DNA from 3 places in the Paraburkholderia sp. BR10882 genome. Region 3 is predicted to be linked to each of the others. Evidence: riboswitches for the same ligand, from Rfam matches in the RefSeq annotation. Region 3 holds a riboswitch; each other region holds the start of a gene.
What was found. A riboswitch is a leader RNA that binds a small molecule or an ion and turns the genes downstream of it on or off. The one in region 3 is predicted to bind cobalamin.

Region 1 (4,262 bases), on a different contig from region 3:
TCGAGACCCTGAATGTGCGCGCGGCCCACGTTCACGGGCAGGAAGGTCTGCGAGTTGTACGTGATGAGATCGTGCACGCGCGTGTCGTACACGGCCGCCGTGAACGTGCCGATGGACGTGGTGGCATCGAGCGCGGCTTCGACCGAGTCGCTGCGCTCGGGCAGCAGGTTGGGATTCGAGTAGCCCGGATAGTAGAGGTCGTTGAACGTCGGCAGGCGGAACGCATTGCCGTACGAAACGCGCGCCGTGTAGACCGGCGTGATGGCCCACGAGAGCGCGACGTTGCCCGTATTCACCGATTGCCCCTGCACGATTTCGTGCCGCCCCGCCAGAAACAGCGTGACGGGTCCGAGCGTGGTCGACTGATGCATCGACACGGCCGAATCGTTGCGCGCGGGCAGGCCGCCCGGCACATCCACCGGCAGGAACGCCAGCTCGCGGGTGTAGTCGTAGGCGAGTTTGGTCTCGCCGTCGAGCGGCATGCCGAAGAGCGTATGGCCTCTTTCCTGATGCGTGATCGACGTGGAGGTGGAAAAGCGCGTCGAGTCGATTTCGTCGGTCGGGATCGTCGGGTCGTTCGAATAGAGGAACTGACGGTCCGTCGCGTAGCCCACCGACTGGTCGAACTGCGTGGTCGGCGTGATGTCGAGGTGGAACGCGAGACCGGTCGTGAGCTGCGTGTCGCGCTGCCGGTCGTTGCCTCCCGCGTTGTCGTAGGAGAGATCGGAGCGGTGGTAGAGCGCGAAGGTCGAGATCGACCAGTTGTCGTGCGCGTAGCCAAGGCGCGCGTCGAGGTTCTGCGCGTGGTATGGATTGCGGCCGTCTTCGTGGCCGTAGGCCCCGGGCTGCGTCGCGTCGATGCCCGCCGTGTTGTAGTCGTGCAGGCCCAGCGAGTAGGTGAGGCCGCTCAGTGCGGAAAGCGGTCCTGTCGATGGGATTGTGCCCGAGGTGCGCACCTGCGTGTCAAAGGTCTTGTTCGAGCCGCCGCCGAACGAGACGGTGGTCTGGTTCGGCTGGTTCGACGCATGGCGCGTGAAGAGCTGCACGACGCCGCCCATGGCGTCCGCGCCGAACGAGGCGGCCGCGGGGCCCGAGATCACCTCGACGCGGTCGAACGAGGCAGTCGCCAGATCGGCCCATTCAGCCGTGCCCGTGGTGACGGAGCCTATGCGTATGCCGTCGATGAACACGGCCACCTGGTCGGCCGACGAGCCGCGAATGCTCACCCCCGTGTACGACCCTGGGCCGCCGGTCTGCGAGACGGTGACACCCGGCAGCGTGGCGAGCGCCTGCGCGATGCTGGGGTCGACGGGGAACACGCGTTCGAGGTCCTGGCGCGTAAGCACCTGGGTGGTTGCGTAGCGCTGATCGAACGATTGTGGCAGATGCTGCGCGTCGCCCACGACGAGGATATTGGGCAGCGTGGTGTCGCCGCCGGCTTGCTGCCGCGCCTGGGCGGACGATGCATTGGCGGCGTCGGCGGCGTCGGCGGCGTCGGCGGCATGCGCGGTTTGCCACGCCCAGGCGAGCGCGGCGGAAGTCAATACGAATTGGCGAAACTTCATGATGCGATGGCTGGAAACAGCTCCTGAAATACGGGCTGTCCGTGCAACGGGCGATCGCCACGCGGGCGGTGCTTGCGCATCGGGGATCCCCGCCCGCTGCGGCTGCTGGACTCGGTTGATGGCAGGTCTCCTGGCTCGCGGGTCGACATCCGCAGCCGGCCTTCCCGGTTTCCCAGTGGCCTTCTCTGGCATGGACTCGCCGCTTACAGTTGCGGGGGCAGCCGCAGTCTTGCACTGCGTTCCCTTTTGATCCCGTCGCCGGGAACCATCAGGGCGCAAGGGTAAGGGCCGCGCATTCGGTGCGTCAACCTTTGACGAGCGTCGTGTGGCAAAAACACCCGGTTTGGCTGCTCCCGCAACTTACGCTATCCTTGCGGCTGTTTTTCGCGCGTAGGCGCTGCACAAGCGAAACGCAGCAGGGAAGCCAGTGAGAATCCGGCGCGGTCGCGCCACTGTGACCGGCTGTCAATCGAGCCAGAAATCAGACCTCGCTACGTCCTCGCCGCATCGAGCGGGGGCGGACGGCGCTCGTCCACACAATCCCACCTACACAAACAAGATGACTCATGAACAAGAACATTCTCGCCGTCCTGGGTGGGACGGCATTGGCATTCACCGGCGCTGGCGCCTCGGCGCAGCAGGTCACGTTGTACGGTGAGATGGACGCGAGCGTCGACTATGTCAGCGACGTTGGCGGCCGCACCCAATATCGTGCAGGCTCGGGTCTTGTCGACGGCAGCTTCTGGGGCCTGCAGGGCACTGAGGACCTCGGCGGCGGCAACGCCGCGATCTTTCGCCTCGAGCGCGGCTTCTCGGCCACCTCTGGCGAAGCCTTCAACGACCATCCGTTCTACGTTGGTCTGCAATCCGAACGACTCGGCACGATCACGCTAGGCCGCCAGTACGACACGATGCACGACTACTTCGCCCCGTTCACGCTAACGGGCGGCGCGGGCGGCACGGCATTCGCGCATCCGTTCGACAACGACAACGCCAACAATTCGTGGCTCGCCTCGAACGCCGTGAAGTACGCGAGCGCAACGTACGGTGGTTTCAGCGCCGGCGCGATGTACGCGTTTTCGAACGAGGCGGGGCGCTTCGCGCAAAATCGCGCTTACGGCTTCGGCGTCCATTACGAAGGCGGCCCGTTCAGCGCAGGCGTGGCGTGGATGCACATCAACGGCCGCGGCGCCTCTTCGGTGGGTGCGTACGAGACGTCGGTGCTGCCGGGTGCGGGCCTCGTGCCGACCGAGGTCGCGGTGCAGCGCGAAGACATCATCGGCGCGGGCATGAGCTACGCGCTGGGCGACGTCACGCTTGGCGCGGCCTGGTCGCGTTCCATTCATACCGGTGTCAGCGAGGCCGACGGCGGCGCGCCCTTGCCTTCGATCGCATTCAGCAATTACGAAGTGAATGCGCTATCGCAGGTGACGCCCGCGTTCTCGCTCGCGGGCATGTATGCCTACACGGGCACGACCTCCGCGCATTGGCATCAAGGCGCGCTGCAGGCCGGCTATCAACTGTCCAAACGCACGGACGTTTATACCGAGGCGATCTATCAGCGCGCGTCGTCCGGTGCGCTTGCGATGATCAACACCTGCGACCCGTCGGGCGGCCGCAACCAGGTGCTCGTGGCCGCGGGCATCCGGCATCGCTTCTGATGCGTAAAAAAGGCCCCGAACCGTTGCGATTCGGGGCCTTTATACTGCGTGGCTACGTCACGAAGCCGAGAGCTTCACCGAAACGCCGGTCGAAGAATAAACGGGCGTGGCCTTGAAGCCATCGACAGTGACGGTCGCGAATTTCACCGATGCGCCGTTGCCGTCGATCACGTCGATCGTGTCGCCCACTTTCGGCGTATAGCCGTTCACGAACTTCACATGCAGCGTGCCGCCCGCCACCGTGAGCTGGCCGCCCACACGCAGGCGTCCGCCGCCGTTGCCGTCGATATCGAGTTCGAGCGTCGTGCCGTCGAGCTGCGTGTACTTGCCCGCCACCGTCAACGGTGCGCTCGTCGCCACGGTCACGCCGCCGCCGGACCCGACGTACACGTCGCCGTTGCCGAAGGCCGTGGTCGACGCTGCAGCGAGCATGCCGCCGCTCACCTGTGAGCCGCCCGTGTAGCTGTTATTGCCCGCAAGCGTGAGCGTGCCGCTGCCCTGCAGCGTGAGCTTGCCCGAGCCGGCGATGTCGTTGCGCCAGGTGTCGGCGGCGTTGAAGCCGCCCTGGGTCGCGTCCATCGCCACGATCACATTGCCGTTGAACGCACCATAACCATCTGCAGCACTAAACATGTTCAGACGGCCCCAGCCCTCGGCGTCGTCCATGACCGGATAGCCCGAGACGACTTCGGTCGTCTTCAGCACGATGCGGCGCTGGTCGGCGCTCAGGTACGGGAAGCGCGTTTCGAGCAGTACCTCGGCGCCCTTGGGCACGACGGGCGGCGCTTCGGTGGATTCGATCTGGCTGAAACCGAACGTCATGCGGCGCGCGAACTCCGACTTGTTGGTCGCATAGTCGGCAAAGCGGTCGGTCGCGGTCGTGGACGAATGCGCGAAGGCGGGGAAGGTCGTGGCGCTCGTGCCGGTGGCCTGTTCGAGCGCGCTGTGCGCCTGCGCATAGGCCGCGCTCTTGAGCGTGGCGTTCGCGGGATCGTAGAGATTCGCGGCAGTGGCGGCCAGCGCGAACATGCGGCCG
Region 2 (4,262 bases), on a different contig from region 3:
GCTGACGCGCTGCCCGCCGCGGCGAGCGTGTCCGCACGCGCGCCGACCCCGAAGCGGGACTCGCAGCACGATCAGGTCCATTGACGGTACATTGTGGGCATGTCGATGCGCGCCGGATCGGCGCGCGTAGACGCAAGCCCATGTTGATGCGTTAGCAAGGACATGAAGCCCACGTTTTCACTCACGCGTTCGCTCGCGCTCGCGTGCGCCGCCACGGCGGCGTTCACGCTTTCCGGCTGCGACGATCGCCAGTTCGATGCCATGCTCGATACCATCCGGCAGGGATTCAAGGCGTTCTTCGATTCCGTGAAGCCCGACGCGCTGCTGCTCAAGGGCCTCACGCCAGGCGTTTCCACGCTCGAGCAGGTGCGCGAGCAAATGGGCAAGCCCGAGACCGAGCGCGTGTTCGACGACGGCTCGCGCCGCCTCGAATATCCGCGCGGCCCGCAGGGCCTCAAGACCTGGATGGTCGACATCGGTCCGAACGGGCGGCTCGTGGCCATTACTCAGGCGCTTACTGCGGAAAACTTCGCGAAGATCCGCGTCGGCATGAGTGAGGACGAGGTCCGGCGATTGCTCGGTAAACCCGGGCAAGTGGCCGGCTACCGCTTGAAGAAGGAGACGGTGTGGAGCTGGAAGTGGCTGGAAGGGGGCGTGACGCCCGAAGCGTATTTCAATGTGCATTTCGGACCGGACGGGCGGGTCACGACGACCTCGCGCTCGGACGTGATCCGCGGTCGCTGACTGCGTTGACTCAGTCGACCCAGGGCCACGCAAGGAGGCGCGCATGATGAACCGGCGACGGCCCAAGCGTGTCGGACTCGTGCTCGGCGGTGGCGCTGCGCGCGGCTGGGCGCATATCGGCGCGATTCGCGCGCTCGAGGAAGCGGGCATCAAGCCCGACGTGGTATGCGGTACGTCGATTGGCGCGCTCGTCGGCGCGGTGTACGCGAACGGCGATCTCGACTGGCTTGAAGACTGGGTAGGCAAGCTGACCTGGCAGACAGTGGTGCGCCTGCTCGACTTGCGTTTTTCGGGCGGGCTGCTCGGCGGGCGCAAAGTGATCGACCTGTTTGCGCACCAGTTCAACGGCCGCTCGATCGATGACCTGAGGCTGCCGTTCACGGCGGTTGCTACCGAACTCGACACGGGACGCGAAGTCTGGCTGCGCGAAGGCGGCGTGGTGGACGCCGTGCGCGCTTCGATCGCGATTCCCGGCATCTTCACGCCGATCTGGCATGACGGCGTGTGGCTCGTGGATGGCGGACTGAGCAACCCCGTGCCGGTATCCGCCGCGCGTGCGATGCGCGCCGACACCGTGATCGCCATCGACCTCAATCACGACATTCTCAACGGCCGCGACCTGGGCGGTGCGATCGACACGATGCCGCGCGAGCTGCCCGTGGAGGCGAGCGACGCGGCCACGGCGGCATCGGCCGCCGTGGCGGCCAGCGGCGGCGCCAATGGTGCCGAAAACAGCGAAGCGGGGCCCGAACCGCTCCTGCGCCGCAATGGCAAGCGCTTTCCGCGCTGGCTGCAGCCTGCAGGCCCCGGCGCGGCTGGCGGTCCGGACGTGCGCGTGGCGCCGCCGCCTAGCACGCGTGCGCCTTCCGTGTTGAGTTCGGTGGCCCAGAGCATCGACATCATGCAGGTGCGCATTACGCGCAGCCGCCTGGCAGGCGAGCCCGCCGACGTGCTGATCCAGCCGCGCCTGGGCGGCATGGGGATTTTCGACTTTCATCGCGCCGCGCCCGCCATCGAGGAAGGGCGCGCAGCCGTGCAGTACATGATGCCGGCCATCAAGGCACAGCTGGGGCTGGACTAGAGCGCTTCTGGCTACCGATCCAGAATGCCGGCGACGGCGAGGGCAGGGCGGTAGCGCCGTTCCGGTCCTCACTTCACGCCGCGAGCCAAACCCAGCCGTGCTCTGTGCGGCGTAGGGCCGTCACGGAAAGCGGCGCGATTTCGATCGAGCGAAACCCCGCCGACGGCGCGCCCAGCGCGTGAAGAATCGCCGCCCGGATCACGCTCGCGTGCGTGAAGGCGACCACGTTGTGCCCCGAGTCGGGCACCGCATCGAGCCAGGCGCCGACGCGCGTGCGGACATCGTCGAACGATTCGCCGCCGCCTGGCGGCCGAAAGCCCGGATCGCGCGTCCAGGCCGCAAGGGCCTCGGGCGCTTCACGCGCGAGATCCGTCAGGCGCTGGCCTTGCCATGCACCGAAGGCGGCTTCGGCGAGCGCTTCAGCTGGCGTTGCCCCGGCGAAGCCTGCCGCGCGTGCGCTCGCGCAGGCGATCGCGGCGGGACTCGTGAGCGCGCGCGGCGCCTCGCCATTGCGATTACCACCGGCCAGCCCCGCGTGCCAGCGCTCGCGCCAGGCGGCAAGCGCCTCGAGTGCGCGCGCGTCGAGCGCTGCTTCGGCGTCTTCACCCGCAACAGGCACTTCAGGCACGTGCGGGAACGTGCCCGAGCGCAGCGCAGCGTTCGCCGCATGGCTCACCAGCCAGACTGTCGTCGACATGCTTTTCCTTATGCTTCACTACTCTTTGGCTGACATCCGGGCCGCGGCCGGCCGCCGCAGCGCGTAGAATACAGGCTCCACGACACGCGGAAGCCGGTGCAAGTCCGGCGCGGTCGCGCCACTGTAACTGCTTGCCGTCGAAAACATCGAAGCAACGGAAGTCAGACCTGCGCGTCGTGAACCACTCTTTCAACGACTAGCGGGGCGCGTAACCCCAGGAGAAGTCAGCATGTCCGAAACCTCATTCCCCTTGCAGCACGCCCCGGCCGCGCCGGCGCCCATTGCGCTGCGAGACATCCTGCCCTGGGCGATCTTCGGCGGCCTGATGCTGCTGCTGGCCCTGTACTTCGTGGGCGCCGAGCAGGGCGCCACGTCGATCTTCCCGGGCATGTACGTCCACGAGTTCGTTCACGACGGCCGCCATCTGCTCGGCTTCCCCTGCCACTGACCGGGAGCTGACCATGGTTGGCAAGTTGCTGGTGCGCGGCATGCTCGCAGGCATCGCCGCGGGACTTCTCACGTTCGGCTTCGCGAAGATCGCGGGCGAGCCCCAAATCGATCAGGCGATCTCCTTCGAGGAGAAGGCCGACGCCGCGAAGGGCGAAGCGCCCGAGCCCGAAATCGTCAGCCGCAAGACCCAGGCGAGCGTCGGTCTCTTCACGGGCGTGATGGTCTATGGCGCGTCGATCGGCGGACTCTTTGCGCTCGTCTTCGCGTATGCCAATGGTCGCGTGGGGCGTCTTTCGCCGCGCGCGCTCTCGGCCTGGCTCGCGCTCGCGGCGTTCGTCGCGATCTACCTGGTGCCGAACATCAAGTATCCGGCGAATCCGCCCTCGGTCGGCGACCCGGAGACGATCGGCTATCGCACCGGGCTCTTTTTCCTGATGATCGCGATCTCGATCGCCGTGTCGGTGTTCTCGCTCAAGGTGCGCGCCGCGTTCGTGCCGCGCCTTGGCCTCTGGAACGCTTCGGTCGTGGCGCTCGTGCTGTTCGTCGTCGTGATCGGCGCGATCCAGCTCGCGTTGCCGACGATCAACGAAGTGCCCGCCGCGTTCCCGGCCGTGCTGCTGTGGAAGTTCCGCACGGTGTCGATCGGCATGCAGTTCATTCTCTGGACGACGATCGGTCTGCTGTTCGGCGCGCTCGCCGAAAAGCTGCTCGGCGTGAACGCCCGTACCGGCAGCGCACGCGGCACGCAAACGCGCGCCGCATAAGCTCCGCCGGGGCCGCAGTGCGCACATCGCGCGCCTATCGAAAAAGCGACCCCAAACTTGCGTAAATGCCCCGCGCGCCTCGCGTGCCGGGGCATTTTTTTTCGCCTTTCAAAAGCATCGCGCCCGCGGCTGTGCGGGCCTGATCCGCACGCGCCGACGCGTCGCGCGGCAATGCTGCACTGCAATATCCGCGCCGCACGAGTTTGAGCAATCCATTTTGCACTGAGACGATCCGCGCCAGTTCATCGGTTTCAGCGGCGCCCACGTGCCGCGCGAGGCCGCCCGAAACGACAAAACAACTTTGTTCCGGAGACGCGCGTGATCCTTTACGGCTTTGGCCCGGTGCTGCTCGCCGGCACGATCCAGACCATCGAACTTTCGCTCCTCTCGCTCGGCGTGGCCGTGCTGCTCGGTCTGGCTGGCGCGGCGGCCAAGCTCTCGTTCAACCGGCCGCTCGCCGCCGTGGCGACCGCCTACACGACGCTGATCCGCTCGGTGCCCGACCTCGTGCTGATGCTGCTGCTCT
Region 3 (4,262 bases):
GCAGGGCGCGGCACGCTTCTTTGCCCACCATCCACAGGTCGAGCGAGAGCACGGGCGCGCCGCTCGCGCGTGCGAGGATCATCGGGTCGAGAAAATCCGGCCCGGTCTTGAAGACGCGCACGCGTCGGCCCGCGCGCCGATGCAGTCGCGCGAGGCCAGCCGTGAGCGTGGTCTTGCCCTGGCCCGAAGCGGGCGCGCTGATGAAGAGCGCGGGGCAGGCAACCGTTGCGCTCATGCGCTTAAAACTCCACGCCCTTTTGCGCCTTCACGCCTTGCTCGCGATACGGATGCTTCACGAGGCGCATTTCCGTGACGAGGTCGGCCGCTTCGATCAGGGCGTCGGGCGCATGGCGACCCGTCACGACCACGTGCACGTGCGGCGCGCGCGAGGCGATCACACCGAGCACTTCGTCGAGCGGCAGGTACTCGTATTTGAGCACCGTGTTGAGTTCGTCGAGGATCACCATGGCGTACTCGCCGCTCTCGATCATGCGCTTCGCTTCGTCCCAGCCCTTGCGCGCGGTGGCGATGTCGCCGTCGCGATTCTGCGTGTTCCAGGTGTAGCCGTCGCCCATCGTCACGAACTCGCAGTGCGCAACGCTGCCGAGGAAATCGCGTTCGGCCGTGTGCAGCGCGCCCTTGATGAACTGCACGACGCCTAGCTTCATGCCGTGGCCGAGCATGCGCACGGCCATGCCGAACGCGGCCGTGCTCTTGCCCTTGCCGTTGCCGGTGTTGACGATCAACAGGCCCTTTTCGTGCGTCGCGGCGGCCTGCTTCTTCTCGTGGCCTTCGCGGCGGCGTTGCGTCATGCGTTGGTGCGATTCGGGATCGGTTTTCATCATCGGGATTGGTTTGGTTGCGGCGCTATCGCGTCCGCATTTGCGTCGTTTGGCAGAATGCCTGCGATTGCGACCGTCACGCCGTCGAGCGCCAGCTTGCCGCGCACGAGCGGAGCGCCGCCCGCCGCCAGACGCGCGCAGGGTTCGCACACGCCGTCTACGCCGAACTGCGCTTGCGCGGCTGCGGAGGGTGGCGCCAGTATCGGTGTCGCGGCGAGTTGCTCCCGCGTGTACGTCTGAAGCGGCAGCGCATGTGCCGCGCAAAACGCCTGCAAGCCGGGTTCGCCGGCTTTTGCATCGAGCGTTGCCACGGCCGTAACGCTGTCGAGCGGCCACGCGTCGAGCGCAGCGCGCACCGCGGCTTCGACCTGCGCGAGCGTCACGCCGCGCCGGCAGCCGATGCCGAGCGCAAGCGGCGGCACGCGCTGCGCGGGTTCCGGCGTGGCTTCGAATGAGGCTGCGCCCGAGGCGCGATTTTCGGCAGGATTCACGGCGAGGGCGTCGATCGAAGGCGTGACCGCAGGGGCAAAACGAGCAAAAGCGTCGCGTTCCGGCGGGCGCCGGATGCGCGCTACGATAGCACACGCTTTTGCGGCTTCCCACGCCTTCCTTGACGCACGGGCCCCCCGCGCCTACACTCGCACGCACTCTGGTGCTCGCGCGCGCGATTCATAATGCGCGCGCAGTTAAACGGGAATCAGGGAGCCATCCCGCCTCGGGCGTGGCCAACCTGAACTGCACCCGCAACGGTACAACGAGCGCGGCGTTCGCACGAATGCCGCAAACCGCTTCCATGCTTTACGCAGTCCACGCCACTGTGCAAGCCGGCCGCAAGGCCGCTCGCGCGGGAAGGCGAAGCGGTGTTTCGTCAGTCCGGATACCGGCCAGATACGTGGGATTCGTGCTGCGGGGATGCGGTGCCGGGTCCGTGATTTTCATGCGTCAGCCGGGCGAGGCCTGGGTGCGTTTCTGGTCGTTCGTCCCCTGCAGGTTGTTGAATCGTTGCGCGTGACAGCGTCTCCATGGATACGCGCGTGTGCGCAACACGGCACCCGCACGAACGGCAGGCGCGACGCACCATGCCCCTCGATACGGCCTGGCGCCGAAGGAGCACTTCATGCAAATGCGCAAGATTCCGGTCACGATCGTGACGGGCTTTCTCGGCAGCGGTAAAACCACGCTGCTGCGTCACATTCTCCAGCACGCGGGCGGCCTGCGCGTCGCGGTCATCGTCAACGAATTCGGCGAACTCGGTATCGACGGCGAGATTCTGCGCGGTTGCGGCATTGGCTGCGACGAGAACGGCAACGAAACGGAAGGCCAGCTCTACGAACTCGCGAACGGCTGCCTTTGCTGCACCGTGCAGGAAGAATTCTTCCCCGTGATGGAGAAACTGCTCGAACGCCGCGGCGATGTCGATCACGTGCTGATCGAAACTTCGGGTCTCGCGCTGCCCAAGCCGCTCGTGCAGGCGTTCAACTGGCCGTCGATTCGCAACGCGTTCACCGTCGATGCGGTCGTGACCGTGGTGGACGGCCCCGCCGCCGCGAGCGGGCAGTTCGCCGAAAATCCGCAGGCCGTGGACGCGCAGCGCCGCGCCGACCCGAACCTCGATCACGAGTCGCCGCTGCACGAGCTGTTCGAAGACCAGCTTTCGGCCGCCGACCTCGTCATTCTCAACAAGACCGATCTGCTGGACGTTGCGGGCCAGGACGCGCTCATCGCCGAGCTGCGCGAAGAGCTGCCGCCGCAGGTGAAGATCGTGCGCGCGCAGCACGGCAAGCTCGATCTGCATACGCTGCTCGGGCTCGAGGCGGCCTCCGAGGAGAGCATTCATCTGCGGCACGACCATCACGGTTCCGCCGACGATCCTGATCATCATCATGACGAGTTCGATTCGGTTGTGGTGTCGGGCAATGCGGCTTCGCGCGAGACTGTGATCGAGGCGCTGCAGCAACTCGTCGATGCGCACACGATCTATCGCGTGAAGGGCTTTGCCGCGCTGCCGGGTGCGCCCATGCGCCTCGTGATTCAAGGCGTGGGCCGCCGCTTCGACAGCTATTTCGACCGCCGCTGGAACGAGCAGGAAAGCGCGGCGCAGCCGCTTGCGAGCCGCTTCGTGCTGATCGGAGAGGATCTCGATGGCGCGACGCTGCAAGCGGCCTTCGATATCGCACTGGCGAATGTGCAGACCGCGGCCGCGAAGTGAGCGCACCCAGCTAGACGAGGCAGTCCCATGCATTTGCTGCGCACTACGCCAGGCGGTTTCGTCGACGACACGCAGGGCGTTATCCGGATCGACCAGCAGCCCGCCGAGATCGTCGTGCTAAGTTCGGCGGACACGACGCTAGCGCTGCTGGCGAGCGTCGTGCCGCGCCTGCCCGCAGGTTTTCCGAGCGTGCGGCTTGCGAACGTCACGTATTTGCGCCAGCCCGCGTCGGTGGACTTCTACGTCGAAGATGTCCTGCAGCACGCGCGCGTGGTGGTGGTCGATCATCTGGGCGGCGAAACGTACTGGCCATATGGCATCGAGCAGGTCGTCTCGCTAGCCGAGCGCCGCGGGCAACTGCTCGCGATGTTTTCGGGCGACTTGCAGGAAGACCCCAATCTCATCGCGAAGAGCCGCGCCGAGCCCGAGTTTTGCCGCTTGCTGTGGCGTTATCTGCGCGAAGGCGGCGCGGCCAACGCCGAATCGTTCCTGCGTGCGCTCGCGTGGCGCGCATTCGACTGGGGCAGCGAGCCTGCGCCGCCCATTGCGTTGCCCGCCGCTGCGCTCTATTGCCCGCAGCGCGACGTCGCGACCATCGACGAATGGCGCGCGCGCTGGCAACCTGGCGCGCCGGTCGTCGCGCTGCTGTTTTACAAGGCGCATCTGCAGGCGGCGAACACCGCCGCTTTCGATGCCCTCATCGACGCGCTGCTCGCGCGCGGCCTGAACCCGCTGCCGCTTGCGATCACGTCGCTCAAGGACACTTTGAGCCGCGACGTGCTCGATCAACTGGCGGCCGAGCACGACGTCTCGCTCGTGCTGAATACCACGGCCTTCGCGGCTTCGTCGCTCGACGACCCCGAACCGATTGCGCTCGCCGGCGACGCGCCCGTGCTCCAGGTGATCCTGAGCGGCGGCAATCGCGAAGACTGGGTGAAGGACAATCACGGCCTGAATTCGCGTGACATCGCCATGCATATCGCGCTGCCCGAAGTGGACGGCCGCGTGATTACGCGTGCGATCAGCTTCAAGGGCCTCGCATACCACTGCAAAGAGACGCAGGTCGATGTCGTGCGCTATCAGCCCGATGCCGAGCGCGTGGCGTTCGTCGCCGAACTGGCGCGCCGGTGGTGCCGTCTGCGCAGCCTGCCGAACGCGGAGAAGAAACTCGCGCTCGTGCTCGCGAACTATCCGATGAGCGAAGGGCGCAT

Region 1: linked by a shared signal. The riboswitch ahead of AB3X99_RS23350 (porin) and the one ahead of cobW (cobalamin biosynthesis protein CobW) in region 3 are both predicted to bind cobalamin.
Region 2: linked by a shared signal. The riboswitch ahead of AB3X99_RS03460 (CbtB domain-containing protein) and the one ahead of cobW (cobalamin biosynthesis protein CobW) in region 3 are both predicted to bind cobalamin.

What each region holds. Positions count from the first base shown of each region.
Region 1 is NZ_JBFPKP010000009.1:181,907-186,168, reverse strand. Features, by position in the region: gene AB3X99_RS23355 (TonB-dependent receptor) at 1-1,565, opposite strand, end outside; cobalamin riboswitch at 1,668-1,850, opposite strand; cobalamin riboswitch at 1,941-2,075, shown strand; gene AB3X99_RS23350 (porin) at 2,132-3,226, shown strand; gene AB3X99_RS23345 (phosphatase PAP2 family protein) at 3,284-4,262, opposite strand, start outside.
Region 2 is NZ_JBFPKP010000001.1:746,222-750,483, forward strand. Features, by position in the region: gene AB3X99_RS03440 (lysylphosphatidylglycerol synthase domain-containing protein) at 1-84, shown strand, start outside; gene AB3X99_RS03445 (hypothetical protein) at 163-744, shown strand; gene AB3X99_RS03450 (patatin-like phospholipase family protein) at 788-1,825, shown strand; gene AB3X99_RS03455 (histidine phosphatase family protein) at 1,899-2,522, opposite strand; cobalamin riboswitch at 2,567-2,712, shown strand; gene AB3X99_RS03460 (CbtB domain-containing protein) at 2,752-2,970, shown strand; gene AB3X99_RS03465 (CbtA family protein) at 2,984-3,736, shown strand; gene AB3X99_RS03470 (ABC transporter permease) at 4,055-4,262, shown strand, end outside.
Region 3 is NZ_JBFPKP010000017.1:49,461-53,722, reverse strand. Features, by position in the region: gene AB3X99_RS31390 (cobyrinate a,c-diamide synthase) at 1-235, opposite strand, end outside; gene cobO (cob(I)yrinic acid a,c-diamide adenosyltransferase) at 240-842, opposite strand; gene AB3X99_RS31380 (cobalamin biosynthesis protein) at 842-1,333, opposite strand; cobalamin riboswitch at 1,476-1,746, shown strand; gene cobW (cobalamin biosynthesis protein CobW) at 1,966-3,051, shown strand; gene cobN (cobaltochelatase subunit CobN) at 3,079-4,262, shown strand, end outside.